DNA from 3 places in the Streptomyces sp. NPDC051677 genome. Region 3 is predicted to be linked to each of the others. Evidence: riboswitches for the same ligand, from Rfam matches in the RefSeq annotation. Region 3 holds a riboswitch; each other region holds the start of a gene.
What was found. Region 3 has a riboswitch for cobalamin ahead of ACIBAF_RS20010 (cobalamin biosynthesis protein). Riboswitches for the same ligand answer to the same signal wherever they lie in the genome.
Positions count from the first base shown of each region.

Region 1: another riboswitch for cobalamin. It lies ahead of ACIBAF_RS15330 (ribonucleoside-diphosphate reductase subunit alpha); the one in region 3 lies ahead of ACIBAF_RS20010 (cobalamin biosynthesis protein).
Region 2: another riboswitch for cobalamin. It lies ahead of ACIBAF_RS24525 (ABC transporter substrate-binding protein); the one in region 3 lies ahead of ACIBAF_RS20010 (cobalamin biosynthesis protein).

Region 1 is NZ_JBITCT010000011.1:97,462-101,869, forward strand. Features, by position in the region: gene ACIBAF_RS15325 (RNA-guided endonuclease InsQ/TnpB family protein) at 1-481, opposite strand, end outside; cobalamin riboswitch at 760-917, shown strand; gene ACIBAF_RS15330 (ribonucleoside-diphosphate reductase subunit alpha) at 1,041-3,425, shown strand; gene ACIBAF_RS15335 (ribonucleotide-diphosphate reductase subunit beta) at 3,482-4,408, shown strand, end outside.
Region 2 is NZ_JBITCT010000021.1:15,613-20,020, forward strand. Features, by position in the region: gene ACIBAF_RS24510 (VOC family protein) at 1-25, shown strand, start outside; gene ACIBAF_RS24515 (DMT family transporter) at 28-1,014, opposite strand; gene ACIBAF_RS24520 (TetR/AcrR family transcriptional regulator) at 1,011-1,664, opposite strand; cobalamin riboswitch at 1,779-1,904, shown strand; gene ACIBAF_RS24525 (ABC transporter substrate-binding protein) at 1,993-3,039, shown strand; gene ACIBAF_RS24530 (FecCD family ABC transporter permease) at 3,036-4,088, shown strand; gene ACIBAF_RS24535 (ABC transporter ATP-binding protein) at 4,085-4,408, shown strand, end outside.
Region 3 is NZ_JBITCT010000015.1:172,949-177,356, forward strand. Features, by position in the region: gene ACIBAF_RS20005 (cobyric acid synthase) at 1-141, opposite strand, end outside; gene ACIBAF_RS20010 (cobalamin biosynthesis protein) at 138-1,091, opposite strand; cobalamin riboswitch at 1,189-1,332, opposite strand; gene ACIBAF_RS20015 (hypothetical protein) at 1,479-1,700, opposite strand; gene ACIBAF_RS20020 (anion permease) at 1,735-2,985, opposite strand; gene ACIBAF_RS20025 (lysozyme) at 3,107-3,922, opposite strand; gene ACIBAF_RS20030 (class II aldolase/adducin family protein) at 4,128-4,408, shown strand, end outside.

The DNA of each region.
Region 1 (4,408 bases), on a different contig from region 3:
CGCCCTTGCGGTACAGGGCCAGGCGGGCCAGCTGCTGCGGGGAGGCGGTGAACGCCACCCCCTTCACCCGCCCCGACAGGGTCCAGATGGAGACGGTCCGCTCAGCGATCTGCCAGGACAGCATCCGGTCGTCGTAGGGCTGCGCGCCCTCGGGACGGAAGACGACCGGCTTCTCGGCGGCCCGCCGGTACCGCTTCGACCACGGCTTGCCCAGGTTCCCGGCCTTCAGGTTCGCCTTGAGGGCGGTATAGGCGTCACACGTCTTCTTGACGACGTGCTGGGCGGCCTGCGCGCCCAGTCCCCACCGCTGCCTGATCTCGGTGTAGGTGTGCTCGCGCAGCGCGAAGTTCCGCTTCACATCCCTGCCGAAGGCAACCTCGGACGCCCAGGTCGCCGCCTCGTTGCAGGCGTGCAAGGTCGCCTCAAGCGCCGCCGCCTGCACGGGCGTCGGCAACAGCTTGACCTGCACCACCAGCTTCATGACACCCGAACCTACACAGCCATCCCGCACGAACAGCCGACTTCCGCACACCCGTCCCACCAATCAGCGACCCACCGACCACACGTTCGACACTGCCCCCCTCCCTACCCCCGACTCCGCCGGACAGCCCACCGGGCGCTCCGCGCCCGAACTCCCGGACCCTGCAACGCTCCGAATCGCCACCACACGATGCGATTCCTCCCAGGCATGAACGTCTGCGGTTCCTCGGAAGAATCTTGCTGAAACCACCCCGACACAACATCTGGGGGTGGCGTGACAGGCGAGCACAAGATGTATGCTCGTGCTCGCTGTCGCCGCAGGGGAATCCGGTGCGAATCCGGAACTGTCCCGCAACGGTGTACTTGTGCGCATCTGTATTCAAAGCAGCCGCGCACGAGCGTCAGTCCGAGGACCTGCCGACAGCGTGCCCGGCCCATCAGGTCCGGGCGCCCTGACGTCCGGGCCTCGTGGAGTGGGCCGGTGGACGCGACGCCCCGTGCGCTCGTGTGCTGCCCCCTGCCCTCCGCCAGGCCCACCGCCGAGCGAGGGAGAGCCTCACGTGACCATCGCGCCAGCCGAACCGGCTTCAGTCACCGAGCTGGAGACCGACGGTCCCGGTACCGCGTTGCTGCGTACCCTGACCGAGCTGACCGCCGACCTGCCCGACGCCGACCCCGGCCGGGTCGCCGCCGCGGCCCTGCGCGGCCGGTCTGCACGGGCTGCCTCCGAGATCACTGCGGAGCTGCGCGAGCTGGCCACGGAGGCGGCCGCCGGCCTGATCTCCGAGGACCCCGCCTACTCGAAGCTGGCCGCCCGGCTGCTGACGATCGGCATCGCCGCGGAGGCCGCCTCGCAGGGCGTCACGTCGTTCACCACGTCGGTCGCCGTCGGCCACCGCGAGGGCCTGATCGCGGACCGCACCGCCGAGTTCGTGCGCGTCCACGCCGCCCGCCTCGACGCGCTGGTCGACACCGACGCCGACGACCGTTTCGGCTACTTCGGACTGCGCACCCTGCACAGCCGCTACCTGCTGCGGCACCCGATCACCCGCAAGGTCGTCGAGACGCCCCAGCACTTCCTGCTGCGCGTCGCCTCCGGCCTCGCCGAGGACACTGGGCTCGATTCAGCAGCGGGCGTCCGCTCCCTGGACGAGGTCGCCGCGCTCTACCGGCTGATGAGCCGGCTCGACTACCTGCCGTCCTCCCCCACCCTCTTCAACTCCGGTACGCGCCACCCCCAGATGTCGTCCTGCTACCTCCTCGACTCCCCGATCGACGAGCTGGACTCCATCTACGACCGCTACCACCAGGTGGCCCGGCTGTCGAAGCACGCCGGCGGCATCGGGCTGTCGTACAGCCGGATCCGCTCGCGCGGTTCCCTGATCCGCGGGACCAACGGGCACTCCAACGGCATCGTCCCGTTCCTGAAGACCCTGGACGCCTCCGTCGCCGCCGTGAACCAGGGCGGCCGGCGCAAGGGCGCGGCCGCGGTCTACCTGGAGACCTGGCACTCCGACATCGAGGAGTTCCTGGAGCTGCGGGACAACACCGGTGAGGACGCCCGCCGTACGCACAACCTGAACCTCGCGCACTGGATCCCGGACGAGTTCATGCGCCGGGTCAACGCCGACGCCGACTGGTCGCTGTTCTCCCCCTCCGACGTGCCCGAGCTGGTCGACCTGTGGGGCGACGAGTTCGACGCGGCGTACCGGTCGGCCGAGGCGAAGGGGCTGGCGAAGAAGACCATCCCGGCCCGTGACCTGTACGGCCGCATGATGCGCACCCTCGCGCAGACCGGCAACGGCTGGATGACCTTCAAGGACGCCGCCAACCGCACCGCCAACCAGACGGCCGAGCCGGGTCACGTCGTGCACTCCTCCAACCTGTGCACGGAGATCCTGGAGGTCACGGACGACGGCGAGACGGCCGTGTGCAACCTGGGCTCGGTGAACCTCGGCGCGTTCGTCGACGCGACGGCCGGCGACCTCGACTGGGAGCGGCTGGACGAGACCGTCCGCACCGCCGTCACCTTCCTCGACCGGGTCGTCGACATCAACTTCTACCCGACCGAGCAGGCGGGCCGCTCCAACGCCCGCTGGCGGCCGGTCGGCCTCGGCGCGATGGGTCTGCAGGACGTCTTCTTCAAGCTGCGGCTGCCCTTCGACTCGGCCGAGGCGAAGGCGCTGTCGACGCGGATCGCCGAGCGCATCATGCTCGCCGCGTACGAGGCCTCCGCCGATCTCGCCGAGCGCGGCGGCCCGCTGCCGGCCTGGGAGAAGACCCGGACCGCCCGGGGCGTGCTGCACCCCGACCACTACGGCGTCGAGTTCACCTGGCCGGAGCGCTGGGCGGCGCTGCGCGAGCGGATCGCGGCGACCGGCCTGCGCAACTCGCTGCTGCTCGCGATCGCGCCCACCGCCACCATCGCCTCCATCGCGGGCGTGTACGAGTGCATCGAGCCGCAGGTGTCCAACCTGTTCAAGCGCGAGACGCTGTCCGGCGAGTTCCTCCAGGTCAACTCGTACCTGGTGAACGACCTCAAGGAGCTCGGCGTCTGGGACGCCCGCACCCGTGAGGCGCTGCGCGACGCCAACGGCTCGGTGCAGGACTTCGCCTGGATCCCGGCCGAGGTCCGCGCCCTGTACCGCACGGCGTGGGAGATCCCGCAGCGCGGCCTGATCGACATGGCCGCCGCCCGCACCCCGTACCTGGACCAGGCGCAGTCCCTGAACCTGTTCCTGGAGACGCCGACCATCGGCAAGCTCTCCTCGATGTACGCGTACGCCTGGAAGTCGGGCCTGAAGACCACGTACTACCTGCGCTCGCGCCCGGCGACCCGCATCGCCCGCGCCGCCCAGGCCACCGTCCCCGTTCAGCAGCCGGCGCCCGAAGACGCCGTCGCCTGCTCCCTGGAAAACCCCGAGTCCTGCGAGGCCTGCCAGTAATTCCCGCCCGCCACCCGACCACCACCCCTGGAGGACGGCGCTTCGCGCCGACAGAAATGATTCGTAACACCAACCTGCTCGACCCGGGCTTCGAGCTGACTCTGCGTCCCATGCGCTACCCGGACTTCTACGAGCGCTACCGGGACGCCATCAAGAACACCTGGACCGTGGAGGAGGTCGACCTCCACTCGGACGTCGCCGATCTGGCGAAGCTGTCCGAGGGCGAGCAGCACATGATCGGCCGGCTGGTCGCGTTCTTCGCGACGGGCGACTCGATCGTGGCGAACAACCTGGTGCTGACGCTGTACAAGCACATCAACTCCCCCGAGGCGCGGCTGTACCTGTCACGGCAGCTGTTCGAGGAGGCTGTGCACGTCCAGTTCTATCTGACGCTCCTGGACACCTATCTCCCCGACCCGGCGGACCGCGCGGCCGCCTTCGACGCCGTGGAGAACATCCCCTCCATCCGCGAGAAGGCCGAGTTCTGCTTCAGGTGGATCAACGAGGTCGAGAAGCTGGACCGCCTGGAGACCCAGGCCGACCGCCGCCGCTTCCTCCTCAACCTGATCTGCTTCGCCGCGTGCATCGAGGGCCTGTTCTTCTACGGCGCCTTCGCGTACGTGTACTGGTTCCGCAGCCGGGGTCTGCTGCACGGCCTGGCCACCGGCACCAACTGGGTGTTCCGCGACGAGACGATGCACATGAGCTTCGCCTTCGACGTCGTCGACACGGTCCGCAAGGAGGAGCCGGAGCTCTTCGACGACCAGCTGCAGGAGCAGGTCACCGACATGCTCCGGGAGGCCGTCGAGGCCGAGCTGCAGTTCGCGCGCGACCTCTGCGGTGACGGCCTGCCGGGCATGAACACCGACTCGATGCGGCAGTACCTGGAGTGCGTCGCCGACCAGCGCCTGCAGCGGCTCGGCTTCGCCCCGGTGTACGGCTCGGAGAACCCGTTCTCCTTCATGGAGCTACAGGGGGTTCAG
Region 2 (4,408 bases), on a different contig from region 3:
GATCAGGCCACCCGAACGGAACTGAGGTCAACCGACCCGCACGTCAGCTGTGGTGTCTTCCCGGGCGTCGGCGGTCGCTCGGGGCTTCGGCGTCGTGCGGGTGGGCGCGGTGAGAACGGCGAGGCAGCCGACGACCAGGGCGATGCCCGCCCAGCCGAGCGGAGGCAGGTGTTCGCCGACCACCAGGACGGCGAGCACGGCCGCGACGGCTGGTTCCAGCAGCGAGAGCGTGGTCGCGGTGCTCGCGGGAACGTGCGCCAGGCCGTAGCCGAACAGGACGTAGCCGACGAACATGGGCACCAGGGCCATGTAGGCGCCGACGGCCGCGTTGGACCATGAGTCGACAAGCGGGGCGCCGGTGGCCAGCAGCACCGGCAGGAGCAGCAGACCGCCCAGTCCGAAGACGGCGCCCATGGCCGCACCGGAGGAGACGCCGTCGCTGATCAGGCGGTGGGCCGCCCAGGAGTACAGGGCGTAGGTGAAGCCGGCTGCCAGGCCCAGCACCACGCCGAGCACGGTCGTCCGAGCGGAGTGGGTCCCGGAGCCGGAGTCCGTCCCGGCCGCTTCGGCGATGCACAGCAGCACCGTTCCGGACAGGCCCAGGGCGGCGCCGATCAGCCAGTCGCGCGTGAGGCGGCGTTTGTCCCGCACGCGTTCGATCACGGCCGAGGCGAGGGGGGCCGAGCCGATCGACACGACGGTGCCGGCGGCGACCCCGGCCAGGTGCATGGAGCTGTAGAACGCCAGAGGGTAGGCCCCCACGGACAGCGCACCGAGCACGACCACACCGCGCCGCGCGCGCAGCGCGGACGTTTCCCGGGCGATACGGGGTGCGGCCATGAGGGCTTGGAGCAGTCCGCCCAGGCCCATGGCGGCGGCCCCGATCGCGAGGGGCCCGACGGCCGGGGCGAAGGTCGCGGCGGTGCCGGTGGTGCCCCACAGCACCGATGCCATGAGCACGCACAGCGAGCCCATGCCCACCGAGCGGGCCGGGTGTCCGGCGGGCCGCGTCACAGCCGGTCCAGCAGGTTCGCCGCCATGGTCCGCGCATGCTCCAGACGCGTGCCCGCGCCCTCCAGACCGGCGCGCGCCATCGCGCCTTCCAGGAGGAACGCCAGATGCTCGGCGACCGCGCGGGCCTCCTCGGGCCGGTCCGGCAGCAGTTCCTCGAGGTGTCCGGCGAGCAGGGACTCCACGTCCTCCTTGTGCCGGCGCACCACCTCCCGCCCCTCGTGCCCGGCGGGCAGTTCGGCAGCCGCGTTCAGCAGCCCGCAGCCCCGGAAACCGCGCTCGTAGGCGCAGGCGGCGTGATCGGCGTACGCGTCGAAGACGGCCAGCACACCGGCGCCACCGACACCATTGCTTTGGCCGTCCCGGCCGTCCTGGGCCTCCTGGAGGTTCTGGACTTCCGCCAGCCGTCGCCGGTACAGGCCCAGCCACTCCTCGTGCCGCGCGTCGAGGTAGGCCAGCACCAGGTCGGCCTTGGAGGAGAAGTTGTTGTACAGGCTCATCTTCGCCACGCCCGCCTCGGCGGTGATCGTGTCGATCCCGGTCGCCGACACGCCGTCCGCGTAGAAGCGGCGCGTGGCGGCGGCGAGCAGCCGCGTGCGCGCGCTTCCCTGCTTCTTGCCGCGTCGCGCCGCCGGGGCCGTGGTCTCGCTCATGCCTCTCCCTCCGTTTTTTAGGTAGGTCAGTCTACCTAGAAGCTGTGCCGGGAGGGCTGTGGTAGCTTGCCGAGGCCAGTCGTACCCATGTGCGTATCCGTACGTGCGCGGGTCAGGGAATCCGGTGCGACTCCGGAGCTGACGCGCAGCGGTAAGGGCGACGGGCGGGGCACTGGCCACTGGAGCGTGATCGCGGTCCGGGAAGGCGCCTCGTCCGGATGACCCCGAGTCCGAAGACCTGCTGGCGGCCTCCGACGCCGGAAGACGGCCGGGGGAGCACCGTACGACCGGGCTTCGCGCCAGAGCCCTCGACGCCGAAGGAAGTTCCGTGCCGTTCGCACGCCCCGTCCGTCCTGCCGTCCCGCTCCTGGCAGCCGCCCTGCTGCTGACCGGCTGCGGCGGCTCCCCCGCCGCGACGGACTCGGCTGGCTCTTCGTCGGGTGACTCCGCCGGCCGTCCGGTCACGCTCGACAACTGCGGGCAGCGGGTCCGCGTGGACGGTCCTCCGCGGCGGGCGGTCTCCCTCAACCAGGGCACGACCGAGATCATGCTCTCCCTCGGGCTGGCCGACCGCATGGCGGGCACCGCCACCTGGACCGACCCGGTGGCGAAGGGGCTGGAGAAGGCCGACGCGAAGGTGAAGCGGCTGGCCGACAACGCCCCGTCGTTCGAGAAGGTCCTGGACACCGAACCCGACTTCGTCGCCGCGTCGTTCGCCTCCACTCTCGGCGAGGGCGGCGTCGCCACCCGCGAACAGTTCGCGAAGGTGGGCGTGCCCACCTACCTCTCCCCCTCCGACTGCGTCGGCAAGGACAACGCCGGCGACGGCGACGGCTCGCGCACCGAGCCGCTGACCATGGACGCGGTCTACGGCGAAGTCACCGACCTGGCAAAGATCTTCGGCGTCGAGGAGCGCGGCACGAAACTGGTCGCCGAGCTGAAGTCCCGGGTGGAGAAGGCCACTTCGGGGCTCGACGCGCACGACGTCAGCCTCATGTACTGGTTCGCCGACTCCCGATCCCCGTATCTGGCGGGCTGCTGCGGCGCGCCCGGCGTCATCACCCGTGAACTCGGCGCGAAGAACGCCTTCGACGACACCCACGAGGAGTGGCCCCAGGTCAACTGGGAGACGGTCGCCGACCGCGACCCGGACGTCCTCGTCATCGGCGACCTGAGCCGCAGGCAGCAGACGGCCGAGACCGCCGCGAAGAAGATCGCGTTCCTGGAGTCCGACCCGGTCACGAAGAACATGACGGCGGTGCGGAAGAAGCGGTACGTGCTGCTGCCCGGGCAGGCCATGAACCCGACCGTCCGGACCGTCGAGGGCGTGGAGAAGGCAGCGGCTGCGCTGCGCGCGTACGGCCTCGGGGGATGAGAGACGCCCTGTCGTCGGCGACCCCGGCCGCGGTGCGCGGGCTGCGTCGCGCGGCGCTGTGGGCGGCCGGTCTCGCGCTGCTGTGCGGGTCCGTCGCGGTGGCGATCACCATCGGCCCGGCCGACATCGCGGTCGGTGACGTGTGGGCGACGGTGGCGGCCCATCTCGGCTGGGGGCAGGCGGAGTTGACGCCGATCCGGGACGGGATCGTGTGGAATCTGCGGCTGCCGCGCACGCTGCTGGCCGCCGTGTGCGGCGCCGGCCTCGCCGTGTGCGGCGCGGTGCTGCAGTCCCTGCTGCGCAACCCGCTCGCCGACCCCTTCGTCCTCGGCGTCTCGTCCGGGGCCTCGACCGGCGCGGTCGCGGTCGTCGTGCTCGGCGTGGGCGGCGGTGTCGTGTCGGTCTCCGGGGGCGCGTTCCTGGGCGCGGCGCTCTCGTTCGCTCTGGTGCTGCTGCTCAGCCACACCCTCGGCGGCACCACGGACCGGGTGGTCCTCGCCGGTGTGGCGGCCATGCAGCTCTTCTCCGCGCTCACCTCGTTCGTCGTGATGACGGCCGCCGACGCGGAGACCACGCGCGGGGTGCTGTTCTGGCTGCTCGGCTCGCTCAGCGGGGCCGGCTGGAACGATGTGGGCGTGGGCCTGGCGGCACTGGTGGTCACCCTGCTGGTGTGCGCCGCGTACGCGACGACACTGGACGCGTTCGCGTTCGGGCAGGACGCCGCCGCGTCCCTGGGCGTGCACGTGGCGCGCACCCGGCTGGTCCTGCTGTGCACCACCGCCCTGCTGACGGCTGCCCTGGTCAGCTCGGCGGGCGCGATCGGCTTCGTCGGCCTGGTCCTCCCGCACGCCGCCCGCGCGTTGACCGGCCCCGGGCACACCCGGCTGCTGCCGGCTGCTGCGCTGGCCGGGGCGGTGTTCCTGGTGTGGGTGGACACGCTCGCCCGCACCGTCCTGGACCCGCAGGAGGTGCCGGTGGGCGTGGTGACCTCGCTGATCGGCGTCCCGGCGTTCGTCCTGGTGCTGTACCGGACCAGGAGCGCACGATGACCGGCGCCTCGGACGCCGGCGGCGAGGGCGACGGCTGCGACGCCGGCGGGCTGCGCGCCGAGCGCGTCGCGCACACGGCCGGCGGCGCCCTCATCCTGGACGGCGTCAGCCTCGCCCCCCGCCCCGCCACCGTCACCGGCCTGCTCGGCCCGAACGGCTCCGGCAAGTCGACCCTGCTGCGCCTGCTGGCCGGGGTCGTCGCGCCGGCCTCCGGCGTCGTCACCCTCGACGGCCACCCGCTGGATCGGGTGGAGCGCCGCACGGTCGCCCGGCGGGTCGCCGTCGTCGAGCAACAGGCCGACACCCAGGTCGCGTTGAGC
Region 3 (4,408 bases):
GAACGAGTTGAGGGACATGTTCTGCGCCTTGAAGGGCGCGACCTTGACCCCCTGCCGCACCAGCCATCGGCAGATCCCGGCCGTGACGACGCTCTTGCCGGCGTCGGAGGTGGTGCCGGCGACGAGAAGTCCCCCGCTCATGTCGTCCGCCCCTTCGCTGTCGTGACGATGACGCGCGCGGCGACGGTGACGCCGAGCGCCAGCAGGCCGACACGGCGCGAGAGCCGCGCGGCGCGTTCGATGTCCTGGGCGACGACGGGCCGCCCGCCCGCCCCGTTCAGCACCGGCCGGTGCTCGACCCGGCCGCCGTACGACAGCGTCCCGCCCAGCCGCACCCCGAGCGCGCCCGCGAAGGAGGCCTCGACGGGCCCGGCGTTGGGGCTGGGATGCCGGTGGGCGTCCCCCCGCCAGGCCCGCACCGCGGCCCGCGGATCATCCCCCGCGACGGCGGCCAGGACGGCGGTCAGCCGCGCCCCCGGCCACCCGGCGAGATCGTCCAGCCGCGCGGAGGCCCACCCGAACCGCCGGTAGCGGGCCGACCTGTGCCCGACCATGGCGTCAAGGGTGTTGACGGCCCGAAACCCGAGCAGGCCCGGCGCCCCGGCGACGGCCCCCCACACGAGCGCCCCGACGACGGCGTCGGAGGTGTTCTCGGCGACGGACTCGACGACGGCCCGGGCTATCCCGTCCGCGTCCAGCGCCTGCGGATCCCGCCCGCACAGATGCGGCAGCCGTTCCCGGGCCGCTTCGACGTCCCCCGCTTCGAGGGCCCGTCCGATGGCGCGGGCCTCCCGGACGAGAGAGGCGCCGCCGACGACGGCCCAGGTGGCGGCGGCGGTGAGGCCGAGAGAAGCGGCCGGGGAGGGACGTACGGCCTTGCGGGCGACGGCTCCCAGGGCCACGGCCCCACCGGCGCACACGACGGTGTGGACGGCCCCCCAGCCGCGGTGGTCGCGCCAGAGCACCCGTTCCACGGCTGCGGCCGCCCGGCCGAACGCGGCGACCGGGTGCCCCCGGCGGGGATCGCCGAGGAGCAGGTCGCCGAGGAGGCCGGCGGCGGCGCCGTACGCGTGCACGCGATCGGCTTGCACGGGCTCAGCCGGCCGTGGGGTAGGGCAACGACCTGGTGCTGTGCCTCAACGGCCGAGCGGGCATGGCGATATGTCCTCACTCAGGGTGTCCACGCCCTGGTTCGACGAGACCGGCGGCGAGAGTTCCTGGCTCCCGGGGCTTACTACCCCGGTGACAGTGGCGGGACCGCGCCGGATTCGCACCGGCTTCCTCTTCTGCCGCCGTACATGGCTCGGGCAGTCCACCACGGCCCCGGAAGGGCCGTCAACTTGCTGTTGACCTGCACGGGGAGAGTGTGCAGAACCCCACATCGCCCTGGTCCCACGGCGCGCAGAACATGACTCGGCCCTGCCGCAGCCGCCCGTGAAGGCGACCGCAGACAGGGCCGAGTGAGAAACCTGTACGTCTCAGGCCACGATCAGCGAAATCCCGTACGCCACCGCCGCCGCGCACGCCGCGAAGCACGCGTACGCGCCCGTCACCGCGAGGGTGGCCGAGCCGCCCTCTGCCGTGGCGCGTTCCTGGCGGGACAGGCCCATGACGCCCAGGGTGAACAGGGTGACGAGGCCCACGGTGACCGCGAGGCTGACGCCGAAGACGGAGCCCAGGGCTGCCCAGTCGATCTTCATGCTGGTTCTCTTCCTTCGTACCGGGTGCGCGGGCTCAGACGGCCGCGGCCGGGGGAGTGGCGGGCTCGGTGGGCGCGGTCGCGGTCGCCGGGGACGGGATCGTGGCCGTCAGGTCCTCGGTCACCGTGCCCGTCGGAGGCGGGGTCACCGCCGCGATCGCCGTGGTGATCACGCCGGGCGACTCCTCGGGCTCGTTGACGTTCGACGCGTCGACGACCTCACGCCGCGAGATCTTCCAGATCGCCGCGCTGGAGGCCACCAGGAAGACGGCCACGACCGCCGTGCCCCAGTCGCCCAGGTCCGTGACCGACTCGGCCAGCGCGCCCACCAGCGCCGCCGCCGGGAGCGTCAGGCCCCAGGCCACGAACATGCGGGTCGCCGTGGACCAGCGGACCACGCCGCCCTTGCGGCCCAGGCCCGCGCCCATCACCGCACCGGAGACCGAGTGGGTGGTGGAGAGGGAGAAGCCGAGGTGGGAGGAGGCCAGGATGACCGTGGCCGCGCTGGTCTGGGCGGCGAAGCCCTGCTGCGGCTGCAGGTCGGTCAGGCCCTTGCCCATGGTGCGGATGATGCGCCAGCCGCCGAGGTAGGTGCCGAGCGCGATGGCCAGGCCGGCGGAGAGGATGACCCAGACCGGCGGGTCGGAGTCGGGCGCCACGGCGCCGCCGGCGACCAGGGCGAGGGTGATGATGCCCATCGTCTTCTGCGCGTCGTTGGTGCCGTGGGCCAGGGAGACCAGGCCGGCCGAGGCGATCTGGCCGGCGCGGTAGCCCTTCTCGGCCGCCTTGCCGTCGGCCTTCTTGCCGAGGGTGTAGGAGAGGCGGGTCGCGAGCAACGCGGCGACGCCCGCGACGATCGGGGCCGCGATCGCCGGGATGAGGACCTTGGTGACCAGCGCGTCGCCGTGCACCGCGTCGAAGCCCGCCGAGGCGATGGTGGCGCCGATCAGACCGCCCATGAGGGCGTGGGAGGAGCTGGAGGGCAGGCCCACCAGCCAGGTCAGCAGGTTCCAGAGGATCGCGCCGACCAACGCGGCGAAGATGACCTCGGGACGGATGCCGGTCTCGTCGACGAGACCCTTGGAGATCGTGTTGGCGACCTCCACGGAGAGGAAGGCGCCCACCAGGTTGAGCGCGGCGGACATGGCCACCGCGACCTTGGGCTTGAGCGCACCGGTCGAGATGGTCGTGGCCATCGCGTTGGCGGTGTCATGAAAACCGTTCGTGAAATCAAACGCGAGTGCGGTTACCACCACAATCGCGAGGATCAGCGAGAAGTTTTCCATTTACCCAGGCAATCGTTCGAAGTCATCGGTCGGTTGACCGTAGGAAACCTGGGTGAACGGAAGATGAACTGGGGTGGGCGTCAGGGTGTCTGATATCGGGGTGTGAGTGGGGTCTTGGCGGCTACTGGCCCGCCGCGAGCCGCTCCAGCTGGGTCGCGGAGCCGTTGAAGAGATTCTGGTCACCCGGCAGGCTCCCGCTGTCGGCGTACTGCCAGAAGGTCCACGCCGACCAGCCGGCCGGCAGCACCCCCGCGTCGGCCGAGCCGTAACGGGCGATCCACAGGGCATGATCCGCGGCGAAGGCGCCGCTGCCGCCCGTGCAGAGGTTCCACCAGTGGGTCGTCGTGTAGATCACCGGGCGACGGCCGGTGAGGCGGCGCACCTCGTCGCTGAAGGCCCTGATCCAGGCGACCATCTCCGCTCGGCCCAGCCCGTAACACGTGCGCCCGCTGTCGTACGGGTTGTACTCGATGTCCAGGGCGGGCGGCAGGGTCCGGCCGTCCGGGCTCCAGGCGCCGCCGTTGTGCACGAAGTGATCGGCCTGCGCCGTGCCCGAGCCCTGGTCGGGCAGCGCGAAGTGGTACGCGCCGCGGAGCAGTCCGGCGGCGCCGGCGCCCTCGTACTGCGCTCCGAAGTAGGGGTTGCGGTATCCGGTGGACTCGGTCGCTTTGACGTAGACGAAGCTCGCCCCCGCGGCCTGCGCCTTCGTCCAGTCGACGGACTTCTGGCGGGACGAGACGTCGTGCCCCTTCGGCGGCTCCGCCGCGCGGGCGGGCGCCGTCGCGAGCGCGGTACCCGCCGCGGCGAGCGCCAGGAGGCAGGCCGCCAGGGCGAGGCCGCGGCGACGCGACCTGGGCGAGGGCAGCGACGTGGGTGAGGGCGGCGACGTGGGTGAGGGCGACGACGTGAGTGAGGGCGGTGTGTGGGCGCGGGCCATGAGTCCCCCCGGAAATGGCGGCGTGCACGAAAACCACCCAGAGGTTAGGGGGAGATCCGCTGGGATCGGTGTATGACGGTCGATCTCCGGCCAATCGCCTCAAGAGAGTGATGTATGCCGATATGCGGTCTTTCGGAGGACCGGCTTCCGGCCTACAGTGCACGCCTTGCCGGACTGTCGTGCCGTCCCCTGGCAGGATCGGGGCATGGCTGAGCAGCGGCGCGACGGGCGGGAGTCCCGGGACGCGCGGGACGGCATCTGGAGTGCGGCCCAGGCGCGGGCCTGGGAGGCGCTGGTGGCGACGGCCCGCCGCACGGTGAGCGACGGCCTCGTGGTCGGCACCTCCGGCAACGTCTCCGTGCGCGTCGGCGACACCGTGCTGGTCACCCCGTCGGGCGTGCCCTACGACCGGCTCACCCCGGACGACGTCACGGGCGTCGACCTGACCGGCCGGCAGGTGCTCGGCGCCCTGGTCCCGACGAGTGA